DNA from 3 places in the Streptomyces sp. NPDC107654 genome. Region 1 is predicted to be linked to each of the others. Evidence: riboswitches for the same ligand, from Rfam matches in the RefSeq annotation. Region 1 holds a riboswitch; each other region holds the start of a gene.

Region 1 (4,453 bases):
CGGCCTGATGGTGGCGCACCTGATCCTGGTCTTCTACCACAAGCACACGCAGTTCGCGGGTCCCGGGAAGTCCGAGAAGAACGTCGTCGGCATGCCGCTGCTGCCGGTGTACATGGCCAAGGCCGGAGGCTTCTTCTTCCTGGTCTTCGGTGTCATCGCGGCCATCGCGGCGGTCGCCCAGATCAACCCGATCTGGGCCATGGGCCCCTACCGTCCGGACCAGGTGTCCACCGGCGCCCAGCCCGACTGGTACATGGGCTTCGCCGAGGGTCTGGTCCGCTACATGCCGGGCTGGGAGATCAACTTCTGGGGCCACACGCTCGTCCTGGGCGTGTTCATCCCGCTGGTGCTCTTCGGTCTCGTCCTGGCGGCGATCGCGGTCTACCCGTTCATCGAGTCCTGGGTCACCGGCGACAAGCGCGAGCACCACATCCTGGACCGCCCGCGCAACGCCCCGACCCGTACCGCGTTCGGTGTCGCCTGGGTGACGGTCTACATGGTGGGCCTGGTCGGCGGTGGCAACGACCTCTTCGCCACCCACTTCCACCTGTCGATCAACGCCGTCACCTGGTTCGTTCGGATCGCCTTCTTCGCCGGACCGGTCATCGCGTTCCTCGTCACCAAGCGGATCTGCCTCGGCCTGCAGCGCCGCGACCGCGACAAGGTGCTGCACGGTCGCGAGACCGGCATCATCAAGCGGCTGCCGCACGGTGAGTTCATCGAGGTGCACGAGCCGCTCAGCCAGGAGCAGCTGCACACGCTCACCGCGCACGAGCAGTACCAGCCGGCCGAGATCGGTCCGACGGTCGACGAGAACGGTGTCGAGCGCAAGGTGGGTGCCTCGGAGAAGCTGCGCGTCAAGCTCTCCAACGCCTACTACGGCGAGGACAACCAGATCCCGAAGCCGACCGTCGAGGAGTACAAGGAGATCACGAGCGGCCACGGCCACCACTGATCCCCGCGTCGCCACGCCACGCCGAAGGGCCCCGTCCGTAACCCGGACGGGGCCCTTCCCCGTGCCCGGGGCTGGATAGGGTGGTCCACGACGGAGCAGGAATCTGTACGAGGAGCGGCTGATGAGCGCTGTGACCCCCGCTGGAGGCGACACCGCGGCGGGCCGCTCCTGGCCCGCCCTGCTGAACGGTCTGCTGGACGGCCGGGACCTGTCCGCCGACGACACGGCCTGGGCGATGGACGTGATCATGCGCGGGGAGGCGACCGACGCGCAGATCGCCGCCTTCATGGTGGCGCTGCGGGCCAAGGGCGAGACGGTCCAGGAGATCACCGGACTCGTCCGGGCCATGTACGCGCACGCGAACGTCATCGAGGTGCCCGGGCCGGCCGTGGACATCGTCGGCACCGGCGGTGACGGCGCCAAGACGGTGAACATCTCCACCATGTCCTCGATCGTCGTCGCCGGCACGGGCACGAAGGTCGTCAAGCACGGCAACCGCGCCGCGTCCTCCGCCTCCGGCTCCTCCGACGTCCTGGAGAAGCTCGGCATCAACCTGAACCTGACCCCGCGGCGGGTCGCCGAGGTCGCCGAGGAAGCCGGGATCACCATCTGCTTCGCCGTCCGGTTCCACCCCTCCCTGCGCCACGTCGCCCCGGCCCGCGCCCAGTTGGGCATCCGGACCACCTTCAACGTGCTGGGCCCGCTCACCAACCCGGCCCAGGTGCGGGCGCAGGCCGTCGGGGTGGCCGACCCCCGGATGGCGCCGATCGTCGCCGGCGTCCTCGCCGAGCGGGGGAACTCCGCGCTGGTGTTCCGGGGCGACGACGGCCTGGACGAGCTGACCGTCACGGCCCCCTCCCGGGTCTGGGTGGTCCGCGACGGCAAGGTGACGGAGGAGACCTTCGACCCGCGGGACGTCGGCATCGACCTCGTCCCGGTGGACGCCCTGCGCGGCGCCGACGCCTCCTACAACGCGGAGGTCGCCCGGCGGCTGCTGGACGGCGAGACGGGCGCCGTACGGGACGCCGTCCTGCTGAACTCGGCAGCCGCGCTGGTGGCGCTCCGGCCGACGGACGCGCCGCTCGCCGAGCAGCTCCGGGCCGGCATGGCGAAGGCCGCGGAGTCGATCGACTCGGGCGCCGCGAAGCGCACCCTGGACCGCTGGGTGGCCGTCAGCAACGCCTAGGCACCCCGGACGTCGTCCCGCGATCCGGACACGGGTTGCGGGACGACGATCACCTCGCGTACGTTCCTGTACCAGGTCATGAGTGACAGTCATGAGGCCCCGGCCGACTGTCCGGCAACCCTCCGTCCGTGGCGGGGTGCCCCGGGTGAAGACCAGGCCGTGCACAGCAAGGTGTACGGCAAGCGCGGATCCCTCACGAACCCAGGGATCCTGGTCGTCGAGGAGTCTTCCGTGAGCAAGCGAATGCGTTAGGGCCGCAGAGCCCCGCCTCCGCACACCCTTTCTCTCTTCTTCGTCTTCCCCCCTCGTCTCACGGGAGTTCCGCCATGTCCGTCTCCAGCGCTGCCTCCGACCAGACCGTTTGCGCCCCTCTGCCCGTTCTGGGGCGAGATGTCACCGTCCCGCTCGTCACCGGCGGCGAAGTCGCCTACGCCGCCCTGGACTACGCGGCCAGCGCGCCCGCCCTCCAGCGCGTCTGGGACGACGTCGCCGCGTACGCCCCGTACTACGGCAGCGTCCACCGCGGTGCGGGCTACCTCTCCCAGCTCTCCACGGACCTGTTCGAGAACGCGCGGAGCACGGTCGCCGACTTCCTCGGCTGCCGGCCCGCCGACCAGGTCGTCTTCACCCGCTCCACGACGGACTCCCTCAACCTCCTCGCGCGGGCGATCCCGGCCGACTGCCAGGTCTTCGTCTTCGAGACCGAGCACCACGCCTCCCTGCTGCCCTGGCAGGACGCGCGGGTCACCTACCTCGACGCCCCGCGCACCCCGCAGCAGGCCGTCCGGACCCTGGAGCGGGCCCTCGCCGACCGAGAGCCCCACGGCCCCGCCCTGGTCTGCGTCACCGGCGCCTCCAACGTCACCGGCGAGCTGTGGCCGGTGCGCGAGCTGGCCGCCGCCGCGCACGCCCACGGCGCCCGCATCGTCCTGGACGCCGCGCAGCTCGCCCCGCACCACCCGGTGTCCGTCAGCGACCTCGACGTCGACTGGATCGCCTTCTCCGGCCACAAGCTGTACGCCCCCTTCGGCTCCGGCGTCCTGGCCGGCCGCGCCGACTGGCTCCAGGCGGCCGAGCCGTACCTCGCGGGCGGCGGCGCCAGCCGCAAGGTCACCCGGCGCGAGGACGGGGGAGTGGCCGTCGAGTGGCACGACACCGCGGCCCGCCACGAGGCCGGCTCCCCGAACGTCATCGGCGCCTACGCCATCGCCTCGGCCTGCAAGGCCCTGACCGAGGCCGGCTGGGACACCCTGGTCGCCCGCGAGCAGCACCTCGTCCGCGCGGTCCGCGAGGGCCTCGCCGACGTCCCCGAGGTGCGGATCCTCTCCCTCTTCGGCGACGACGCCCCGCGGGTCGGCGTCCTCTCCTTCGTCGTCGAGGGCTGGAACAGCTCCCACTTCGCCGCCGCCCTCTCCGCCGAGTACGGCATCGGCGTCCGCGACGGCCTCTTCTGCGCCCACCCCCTGGTCCGCACCCTCCTCGGCAGCGACCCCCAGAGCCAGGGCGAGTGCGGTGCCCCCGAGGCGGCCCCCGGCGAGAAGTCCCTCAACGCCATCCGCGTCAGCTTCGGCGCCGGCACCCCCGACGAACACGTCGAGCGCTTCGTCGACGCGGTGCGGGAACTGGTGCGGGACGGCGCCAAGTGGCAGTACCGCACGGAGGACGGCCGCTGCGTCCCGGCGGTCTGAGACCGGCGTGCACGGCGGCGCCGCCGCGGGGCGCGGGGAGCCGCGCGGGACACACGGCGACGCCCTGCTGGCGCTGGACGCGCGGGACGGCTCCCGCAGGTGGCGGGTGTCCGCGGGCACGGACGTCACGGCCGTCGCCGTCGCGGGCACCACCCTGTTCGCGGACACCGCCGCCGAGCTTCAGGGCTTCCGTGTCTCGGACGGCCGCCGGCTGTGGCGCAGGGAGACCGACACCGGGCCGCTCGGCGCGGGCGGCCGCGCCCTGGCCGTCGGCACGGAACAGGGCCTCGTGTACGCCGTCCGGGCGGCCGACGGCTCGCGCGCCTGGGCGCACGACCTCGAGAGGAGCGCGGCCCAGCCGCGGGCGGTCGTGGCCGGCGAGACCGTGTACGTCCGCGCGGGCGACCGGGTCCGGGCACTGGACCTGGACGGGAAGCAGCGCTGGAGCGCGGCCCTCGGCCGTGACGCGGGCGACGACCAGCACACCCCGGTCGCCCACGCCGGCCGCCTCTACGTCCCTTCGGGGACGGGCATCGCCGCGGTGGAGACGACCGGCTAGTTGTCGAGGCCGATCGCGAAGGCGGCTTCCATGTCGTGCTGGGAGTAGGTGCGGAAGGCGACGTG
Region 2 (4,453 bases), on a different contig from region 1:
ACCATGTCGGCCTGCGGGCCCTTCTGGCCCTGCGAGATCTCGAACTCGACCCGCTGGCCCTCTTCCAGGGTGCGGTAGCCGTCCATCTGAATGGCGCTGTAGTGGACGAAGACGTCCGCACCACCGTCGACCGCGATGAAGCCGTACCCCTTCTCCGCGTTGAACCACTTGACGGTGCCCTGAGCCATGCCTAACTCCCCTATTACTGGCCCTTGCACAGATCCACACTTCGCGGACCCGGGTCAGACCTCACCCCCCATTGGCCGGGGGCGTGCGCCGGAACGCGTCGACCGCGGCTGAATGTATCTGTCCAACTGCCGTCTGCAACAGGTCAATCGGACGAGAATTCTGGACGCGAGAGGTCAGGAATCTGGGGAGAATTCACCCGAATCCCGGGCAAGTCGGGCCCCATAAAAGCCGCAAAAGCCACAGAGGACCCGCACACTTTGGCTACTTCTTGTCGGGGCACGCGGCATGTTTTCTGGGCCCGCGGCCCGGAGGTCCCGGCCGTGTTCCCCAACTCTACCGCGCTCAATCACACAGAATTGCCCCCTCCGCTTCTCTCACGGAGAGGGCAATCCGACGGACACTCGGTAATCGATGTTACCGACGGTAATGAGCGGACATATGGACGGCTCAGCCGCCCGCGACCGCCGGAATGATCGACACGCCGGCACCGTCCGGGGTCACCGTCTCCAGACCCTGCTCGAAACGGACGTCGTCGTCGTTGACGTACACGTTCACGAAGCGGCGCAGCCTGCCCTGGTCGTCCAGCACGCGCGCGGCGATGCCCGTGTGGTTCTTCTCCAGGTCGGCGATGACCTCGGCGAGCGTCGCGCCCTCGGCGGTGACCTCGGCCTGCCCGCCGGTGTAGGTGCGCAGGATGGTGGGGATGCGAACGTTCACGCTCATGCGGTGAGACCTCCGGTCGGGTTCACGGGTACGGCGGGGCGGTGCCCCGGGGGCGCGGGGCTGTGACGAGTGTGCGGCTGCCGCCGCGCCGGCGCGACCGGCCCCCACCGCCCGCGGGGTGGGTGCGGCCTGCCGGCGCGGCGCCCGTCATGCGAGGCCGGCCTCGCGGAAGGAGTCCAGGCTCGGGCGGATGGTGGCGGTCAGGCCGGTCCCGGCCACCGCGTCCAGGGTCTTCAGGCCGTCGCCGGTGTTGAGGACGACCGTGGTCTTCGCCGGGTCCAGCAGGCCCGCCTCGAGCAGCTTGCGGGTGACGCCGACGGTCACACCGCCGGCCGTCTCGGCGAAGACGCCCTCGGTGCGGGCCAGCAGCTTGATGGCGTCCACGATCTCCGCGTCCGTCACGTCCTCCACGGCACCGCCGGTGCGGCGGGCGATGTCCAGGACGTACGGGCCGTCGGCCGGGTTGCCGATGGCCAGGGACTTGGCGATGGTGTCCGGCTTCTGCGGGCGGACCACGTCGTGCCCGGCCTTGAAGGCGGTGGACACCGGGGAACAGCCCTCGGCCTGCGCCCCGAAGATCTTGTAAGGCCTGTCCTCGACCAGGCCCAGCCTGATCAGCTCCTGCAGGCCCTTGTCGATCTTCGTGAGCTGGGAGCCGGAGGCGATCGGGACGACCAGCTGGTCGGGCAGGCGCCAGCCCAGCTGCTCGGCGATCTCGTACGCGAGGGTCTTGGAGCCCTCCGCGTAGTACGGCCGCAGGTTGACGTTGACGAAGCCCCAGCCCTCGCCGGCCGGGTCGCCGATCAGCTCGGAGCAGAAGCGGTTCACGTCGTCGTAGTTGCCCTCGATGCCGACCAGCTCACCGCCGTAGACCGCGGCCATGACGACCTTGCCCTGTTCCAGGTCGTGCGGGATGAACACGCAGGAGCGGAAGCCGGCCCGGGCGGCGGCGGCGCCGACGGCACCGGCCAGGTTGCCGGTGGAGGAGCAGGAGAGGGTGGTGAAGCCGAAGGCGCGGGCGGCCTCCAGGGCCTGGGCGACGACCCGGTCCTTGAAGGAGTGGGTGGGGTTGCCGGAGTCGTCCTTCACGTACAGCCCGCCGGTCACGCCCAGCTCGCGCGCCAGGTTGTCGGCCTTGACGAGCTTGGTCCAGCCGGGGTTCAGGTTGGGCTTGCCGGCGACGTCCGCGGGCACCGGCAGCAGCGGCGCGTACCGCCAGATGTTCGCGGGACCGGCCTCGATGCGCCGGCGCAGTTCCTCGGTGTCGTAGGCGGAGAAGTCGTAGGCGATCTCCAGCGGGCCGAAGCACTCCTCGCAGGCGAAGACCGGGCCGAGCGGCACCCGGTGGCCGCACTCGCGACAGCTCAGTGCCGCGGCGGGGCCGAGGTCGACGGTGGATTCGCTGGAGGTTGCAACTGTCTGCACAGCCATGTGAGGCGAGGCCCTTTCTCCTCATCTTCCTCACGACGCATCTCGCCGTGAGACGGATTTGGCACCTTCCCTAGCCGGGAGCCTCGCTACGAAGACGAGAATCGGCTGGAGGGTTGCCGGGGCTTCATCGGGCCGTGTCCCTCTGCCCCTCTGGATGAGCGGTATGCGGTTGTGAACGCCGGTCGACCCCCGACATGCGATGGTCATCGGCGTTGTTCAAGACTGTAACCGAAGGCCAGGACAGTTGAGATAGTCGTCCGAACCGCGAGATGGATCACACGGTGGAGTGTGGTCGTGACAGTGAGGAGCCGCCGACCGTGCTGGAAGAAGTCGAGCGCTGGCTGAGCACCCGCTCCTGGTCCGTGGCCGACCGTCCGCTGCACCAGGTGCTGGCGGCCAAGCAGCGCACCGGCCAGACGATCAGCGTCGTCCTGCCCGCCCTCAACGAGGAGGAGACCGTCGGCGACATCGTCGCGGTCGTCCGGCACGACCTCGTGGAGCAGGCACCGCTCGTCGACGAGATCGTGGTCGTCGACTCCGGCTCCACCGACCGCACCTCCGAGGTCGCCGCCCGCGCCGGCGCCCGGGTCGTGCACCGCGACGACATACTGCCCCGCATCCCCGCCGTCCCCGGCAAGGGCGAGGTGCTGTGGCGCTCGCTGCTGGTGACCGGCGGGGACATCGTCTGCTTCATCGACGCGGACCTGAGGGAGTTCTCCTCCGCCTTCGTCACCGGGATCGTCGGCCCGCTCCTCACCGACCCGGACGTCGACCTGGTCAAGGGCATGTACGACCGCCCGCTCGCCGGCGGTGCCGGGCAGGGCGGCCGGGTCACCGAGCTCATGGCCCGTCCGCTGCTGAACATGCACTGGCCGCAGCTGGCCGGGTTCGTGCAGCCGCTGGGCGGCGAGTACGCGGCCCGCCGCTCCCTGCTGGAGCAGCTGCCGTTCCCCGTCGGCTACGGCGTGGAGCTGGGCATGCTGGTCGACGCGCTGCACCTGGTGGGCCTGGACGCGCTGGCCCAGGTCGACGTGGGTGTGCGCAAGCACCGGCACCAGGACGGGCAGGCGCTCGGGAGGATGGCGGCGGCGATCTACCGCACGGCCCAGCTGCGGCTCGCGCGCGGGCACCTCGTCCGGCCCTCCCTCACCCAGTTCGAGCGGGGCCAGGACGGGTTCGAGCCGCGTACCTACTCGGTGGACACCGAGGAACGGCCGCCCATGGTGGAGATCGCGGAGTACGCCGAACGGAAGGTGGCGTGAACGTGCCGTACACGGTCCTTCCGCCTGGCGAGCCGTACGTTTGAGCGTTTGGGGGCCGGGCTAGGTTGAGGCGTATGGCTTTCACGCGTGCTGCTGGTGACAAGGCTCAGGTGCTGGTCGCGTCGAATCGCGGCCCGGTCTCCTATCAGGTGGGCGAAGACGGTGCGCTGCACGCCAGACGGGGCGGCGGCGGACTGGTCTCGGGGCTGTCCGCCATCGGCTCGGACGCGGACTCGGTGTGGGTGTGCGCCGCGCTCGGCGACGGCGACCGGGCGGCGGTGCGGCGCGCGGACGGCGGGCTGCTGCCGGCCGAGGACACCGGCGGGCAGCGGGTGCGGATGCTCGACATCGACGCGAGCGTGCACGCCGAGGCGTACAACGGGATCGCCAACTCGGTGCTGTGGTTCGTCCACCACATGCTGTACCAGACCCCGCTGGAGCCGGTCTTCGACGCGGAGTTCCGCCGGCAGTGGGGGTCGTACGAGGCCTACAACCGGGCGTTCGCCGAGGCGCTGGCGGAGGAGGCCGCCGAGGGCGCGGCGGTGCTGATCCAGGACTACCACCTGGCCCTCGCCCCCCGGATGCTCCGCCGGCTCCGCCCCGACCTGCGCATCGGCCACTTCTCGCACACCCCGTGGGCGCCGCCGGACTACTTCCGTGTCCTGCCCGACGACATCGCGGCGGAGCTGCTCGGCGGCATCCTCGGTGCCGACCGGGCGGCGTTCCTGACCCGGCGGTGGGCGGACGCGTTCACCGACTGCTGTCACGCGGTGCTCGGGCCCGGCATCCCGTCCGGCACCCGGATCGGGGTGCACGGGCTCGGCGCGGACGCCGACTTCCTGCGCGAG
Region 3 (4,453 bases), on a different contig from region 1:
GCGAGCGCCCGCACCGCGTCCAGCGACAGCGAGCGGTCGAAGCCCACCCGCTCCCGCGTGGCGCCGATCAGCACCGGACCGGCGGCCGTGCCCTCCACCACCGGCGAACTGCGCAGGCCGGCCGAGTCGCTGGCCACGTCGGCCACGTAGTCCGCGGCGTACACCTTGTGCCGGACCATCCGCGGCAGCGGCTCGGTGACCAGCACGAAGCCGCGCCGCGGCAGGACCGGCAACCGGACGCCGGCGAGCGCGGCGAGGTCGCCGCCCCAGGTGCCGGCCGCGTTCACCACCGCGGGTGCGTGTATCTCGCCGCGGTCGGTACGGACGCCGTACACCGTGCCGCCCGCCGTCCGCAGCACCCCGGTCACGGCCTGCCCGGTGTGCAGGGCGGCACCGGAGGCGCGGGCCAGGTGGGCGGCGGCCAGGGCGGGCATGACCTGCGCGTCCTGCGGATAGTGCACGCCGCCCGCCATGCCCGGCGCCAAGTGCGGTTCCAGCTCGGCGAGTCGGCCGCCGTCGACGGGTACGGCGGTGACGCCGGCGTCGCGCTGGCCCGCCGCGAAGTCCCGCAGGGCGTCCAGGGCCCGGGGAGTGGAGGCGACCACGAGGCCGCCCTTGGGCTCGTACTCGATCGCGGCGCCGTGCTCCCGTGCCAGCCCGGCCCACAACCGGGACGACAGCAGGGCGAGTTCGAGTTCCGGGCCCGGCTCCTTGTCGGAGACGAGCAGGTTGCCCTCGCCGGCGCCGGTGGTGCCGCCCGACACCGGGCCCCGGTCCACGAGGCGCACGTCGAGTCCGGCGCGCACGGCGTACCAGGCGCAGGCGGCGCCCACCATTCCGGCCCCGACTACCACGACATCGCAGGTCAGTCGCTTCGTCACGCCAGTACTATGTCACATGTTCCTCTGTCTGAGGAGTCCCCCGTGCCGACCTCGACTCCCGGTCGCGCCCCCCCTTTCCCGGTCGGCCCCGAGCCCCGGCCGGCCCGTGTCCCGACCGAGCCCGAGTCCCGGGCGTGGACGCCCCCTTGACGTCGTACCAGCCCGGATCGACACTCCAGGGAGGGAATCCTAGTGAACAGGTAGGGAATCATGGCGCGTCTCGCGACGGGCACCGGCCGTACGGGCCGGACGCCGTCGCGCGCCCTCCTGTTGACCTCCCGCCGTCACGTCGACCTGCAGCGCGTCTGCAGCGCGATCAGCCGCCACCGCTGACCCGGGCACCCTCACCGCCACCCACCGGCCCCGTCCGCGCCGGTGCGCCCGTCCGCACACCCGCCATCCGGGGAGACGCATGTCCATCACTCCGCTCACCGCCGTCCCGACCGCCGCACCTCGCCCCGCCCCCGCCTTCCGGGGCCGGATCGGGCAGGACGCGCGCAGCGGCCACTACGCCGTGCCGCACCGCTACCGGCTCCATCTGTCCACCGCCTGTCCCGACGGGCTGCGCCTCGCCGTCGGCCACAGCCTGCTCGGCCTGGACGACGGCTGTCCGGTCACCCTCCTGCCCGCCGTCCCGGACCGTCCCGACGGCGGCCACTCGGCCCTGCGCCCCCTGTACGAGGCCGGCGCCCACCACCACACCGGACCGGCGCTCGGGCCCGTGCTCGGCGACGACTGGTCCGGACGCATCGTCAGCACCCACACGCCCGACATCCTGCGCGACCTGGACCGGTTCCGTCCGGGCGGCGGCGCCCGCCTGTACCCCTCCGGGCTGGAGTCCGTGATCGAGGCCGTCGAGCGGATGTGCGCCGAGGGCATCGAGGAGGCCGCGCAGCGCGCGGGACGGGCCGGTGCCGACCCGGCGGAGCGGGCCGCCGCCCTCGACGTGCTGCTCGACACCCTGGGCCGGCTGGAGCGAGGGCTGGGCGGGGAGTCGTACCTCGCCGACGACCGGCCCACCGCCGCCGACATCGAGCTGTGGGTGACCCTCGTCCGGCTCGACACCGTCCACCGCTGCCACCTCGACGCCTCCGCCGTGCACCGCATCGCCGGCCACCGCGCCCTGTGGGCGTACGCCCGCCGGCTGGCCGCGCACCCCGCGTTCGGCCGCCACCTCGACCTCGACGGCATCGCCCGCCGCCACCACGGCCGCTGCCAGGGCCTGGAAGCCGCCGGAGCCGCTGTCCAGATCCTGGACTGGGCGGCCCACGCCGCGGAAACCCACGACGCTTCCCGCAGGTGGGAGCGGGCCCCCGATGTCCCGGGGGCGGACGGCCGTTGACAATCGAACGGCCAACTGCCTTACTTACGGCTCAAGAACGGTCATGAGCGTCAGCGCCAAGCCCTGGCTCGCTGACCGGCAACCCTCGCACCGCGGTGGGGTGCCCCAGGTGACGACCGGACCGGATGACTCTTTTTCGGTAAGCGCGAGGCCCTCCGGGGCCCGGAACAGTGACAGGTGACGCCATGTACGCAGTTCCCAGGACGGCCGTGAGCCGCCCCCAGGGCTGCGTACCGTCGTACGCCGGTCTCCTCGTCGCCGACCGCGTCGTCGACCTGCTCCGTGTGAACAGCGCACTGTGTACCGCACCGGGCTCTGCCCGCTGTCAGGGCTGACGTCTCCTCCCAGCCCCCGCGTTCCCGCCGCACACCGTCCCCGTGGTGTGCCGCCGTCCGCCCAGCCCCCGGTCCCGTGCCTGTCCGTGCGCCGCCCCGTGCCGTAGTGCCGTCGCGGCCCACGCCCGCCCGTGCGCGGCACCCGGGGGTGTCCGACTCCGCCGGAGCCTGCCATGAGTGAACCGCCGGGCGCCGCCGTCTCGCTGGCCGAGGCGCCGCCCACGCCGACCGACACTCCGTCAAAAGCTTTTGTTGCCCAGCGCGTTCAGCCGCTGCGTCGGCCCGGCCGGTGGATCGTCACCGCCGTCGTCCTCGTGCTGGTCGCGCAGGTCCTGCACGGACTGGTCACCAACCCCTTCTACCAGTGGGACCGCTTCCGCTACTGGTTCCTGCGCCCCGCCGTCCTCGACGGCCTCCTCGTCACCCTGGAAGTCGCCGCGCTCAGCGCCGTCCTGGGACTCCTCGGCGGGGTCCTGCTGGCCCTCGGCCGGCTCTCCGGCAGCCCGGTGCTGCGCGCGGTCAGCTGGACGTACACCTGGCTGTTCCGCTCCGTACCGCTGATCGTGGTGCTGATCTTCCTCTACAACTTCAGTGCCCTGTACAAGACGTTGAGTCTCGGCGTGCCCTTCGGCCCCGCCTTCCTCACCTTCGACGAGTCGAAGCCGGCCACCGACATGACGATCGCCGTCATCGGTCTCAGCCTCAACGAGGCGGCGTACGCCGCCGAGGTGGTGCGCGGCGGCATCCTCTCCGTCGACCAGGGACAGCACGAGGCGGCCGCCGCGCTCGGCCTGCCCAAGGGCTACCAGTTCCGCCGGATCGTCTTCCCGCAGGCCCTGAGATCCATCACCCCGAACTACGTCAACCAGCTGATCGGACTCGTCAAGAGCACGTCCCTGGTCTTCTACGTCTCCCTGCTCGACATCTTCGGCACCGTCCAGTCGATGAGCAGCACCTATCCCGGTGACGTCGTGCCGCTGCTGATGGTCGCCACCGTCTGGTACCTGATCCTCACCAGCGCCGTGTCCGTCGTCCAGTTCCAGGTCGAGCGGTACCACGCCCGGGGCGCCACCCGCACCCCGCCGCCGACACCCCTGCGGAAGGCGCGGGCCGGCCTGGCCTTCCTGCGCGACCGGCTGCGCCGGGAGGCCGCCGTATGAGCACCGCGCAGACCCTCCCGACGACCGCCCCCGCCGCGCTCGAGGTGCACGGCGTCCACAAGTGGTACGGCACCCACCGCGTCCTCGACGGCATCGACCTGACCGTCCGCCCCGGCGAGGTCACGGTGATCCTGGGGCCCTCCGGCTCCGGCAAGTCGACGCTGCTCAGAGTGATCAACCACCTGGAGAAGCCCGAGACCGGTCACGTCAGCGTCGGCGGCGAGCTGATCGGGGTGAAGCGGCACGGGGACCGGCTGAAGGAACTCAGCGAGCGCGCCCTCCTCGCCCAGCGCGGCCGGATCGGCTTCGTCTTCCAGAACTTCAACCTCTTCCCGCACCTGACCGTCCTCGACAACGTCGCCGCCGCCCCCGTCGCCACGCGCCGGCTGACCAAGGCCGCGGCGGTGGAACTGGCCCGCGAACTCCTCGACCGCGTGGGCCTCGGCGACAAGGCCGGCGCCCGTCCCCGGCAGTTGTCCGGCGGCCAGCAGCAGCGCGTCGCCATCGCCCGGGCCCTCGCCCTGCGGCCCGGGATCATCCTCTTCGACGAGCCGACCTCGGCACTCGACCCCGAACTCGTCGGCGAGGTCCTGGCCGTCATCAAGGACCTGGCGACCAGCGGCACCACCCTCGTCATCGTCACCCACGAGATCGGCTTCGCCCGCGAGGTCGCCGACCGGATCGTCTTCATCGACGGCGGCCGGATCGTGGAACAGGGCCCGCCCGCACAGGTGC

Evidence for each region. A riboswitch is a leader RNA that binds a small molecule or an ion and turns the genes downstream of it on or off. The one in region 1 is predicted to bind S-adenosylmethionine.
Region 2: it holds a riboswitch for S-adenosylmethionine, as region 1 does, so the genes downstream of both, thrC (threonine synthase) here and ACZ7N4_RS01035 (aminotransferase class V-fold PLP-dependent enzyme) in region 1, are expected to answer to the same signal.
Region 3: it holds a riboswitch for S-adenosylmethionine, as region 1 does, so the genes downstream of both, ACZ7N4_RS26800 (amino acid ABC transporter permease) here and ACZ7N4_RS01035 (aminotransferase class V-fold PLP-dependent enzyme) in region 1, are expected to answer to the same signal.

What each region holds. Positions count from the first base shown of each region.
Region 1 covers NZ_JBVKBI010000001.1:225,821-230,273, reverse strand. Annotated here, with positions in the region: gene qcrB (cytochrome bc1 complex cytochrome b subunit) at 1-955, shown strand, start outside; gene trpD (anthranilate phosphoribosyltransferase) at 1,077-2,141, shown strand; SAM riboswitch class IV at 2,216-2,332, shown strand; gene ACZ7N4_RS01035 (aminotransferase class V-fold PLP-dependent enzyme) at 2,468-3,829, shown strand; gene ACZ7N4_RS01030 (outer membrane protein assembly factor BamB family protein) at 3,837-4,388, shown strand; gene ACZ7N4_RS01025 (Lrp/AsnC family transcriptional regulator) at 4,385-4,453, opposite strand, start outside.
Region 2 covers NZ_JBVKBI010000020.1:24,062-28,514, forward strand. Annotated here, with positions in the region: gene ACZ7N4_RS28780 (cold-shock protein) at 1-188, opposite strand, end outside; gene ACZ7N4_RS28785 (MoaD/ThiS family protein) at 637-912, opposite strand; gene thrC (threonine synthase) at 1,060-2,343, opposite strand; SAM riboswitch class I at 2,362-2,504, opposite strand; gene ACZ7N4_RS28795 (glucosyl-3-phosphoglycerate synthase) at 2,661-3,605, shown strand; gene ACZ7N4_RS28800 (alpha,alpha-trehalose-phosphate synthase (UDP-forming)) at 3,680-4,453, shown strand, end outside.
Region 3 covers NZ_JBVKBI010000017.1:72,726-77,178, reverse strand. Annotated here, with positions in the region: gene ACZ7N4_RS26815 (NAD(P)/FAD-dependent oxidoreductase) at 1-881, opposite strand, end outside; gene ACZ7N4_RS26810 (putative leader peptide) at 1,092-1,214, shown strand; gene ACZ7N4_RS26805 (glutathione S-transferase C-terminal domain-containing protein) at 1,294-2,223, shown strand; SAM riboswitch class IV at 2,263-2,375, shown strand; gene ACZ7N4_RS26800 (amino acid ABC transporter permease) at 2,732-3,718, shown strand; gene ACZ7N4_RS26795 (amino acid ABC transporter ATP-binding protein) at 3,715-4,453, shown strand, end outside.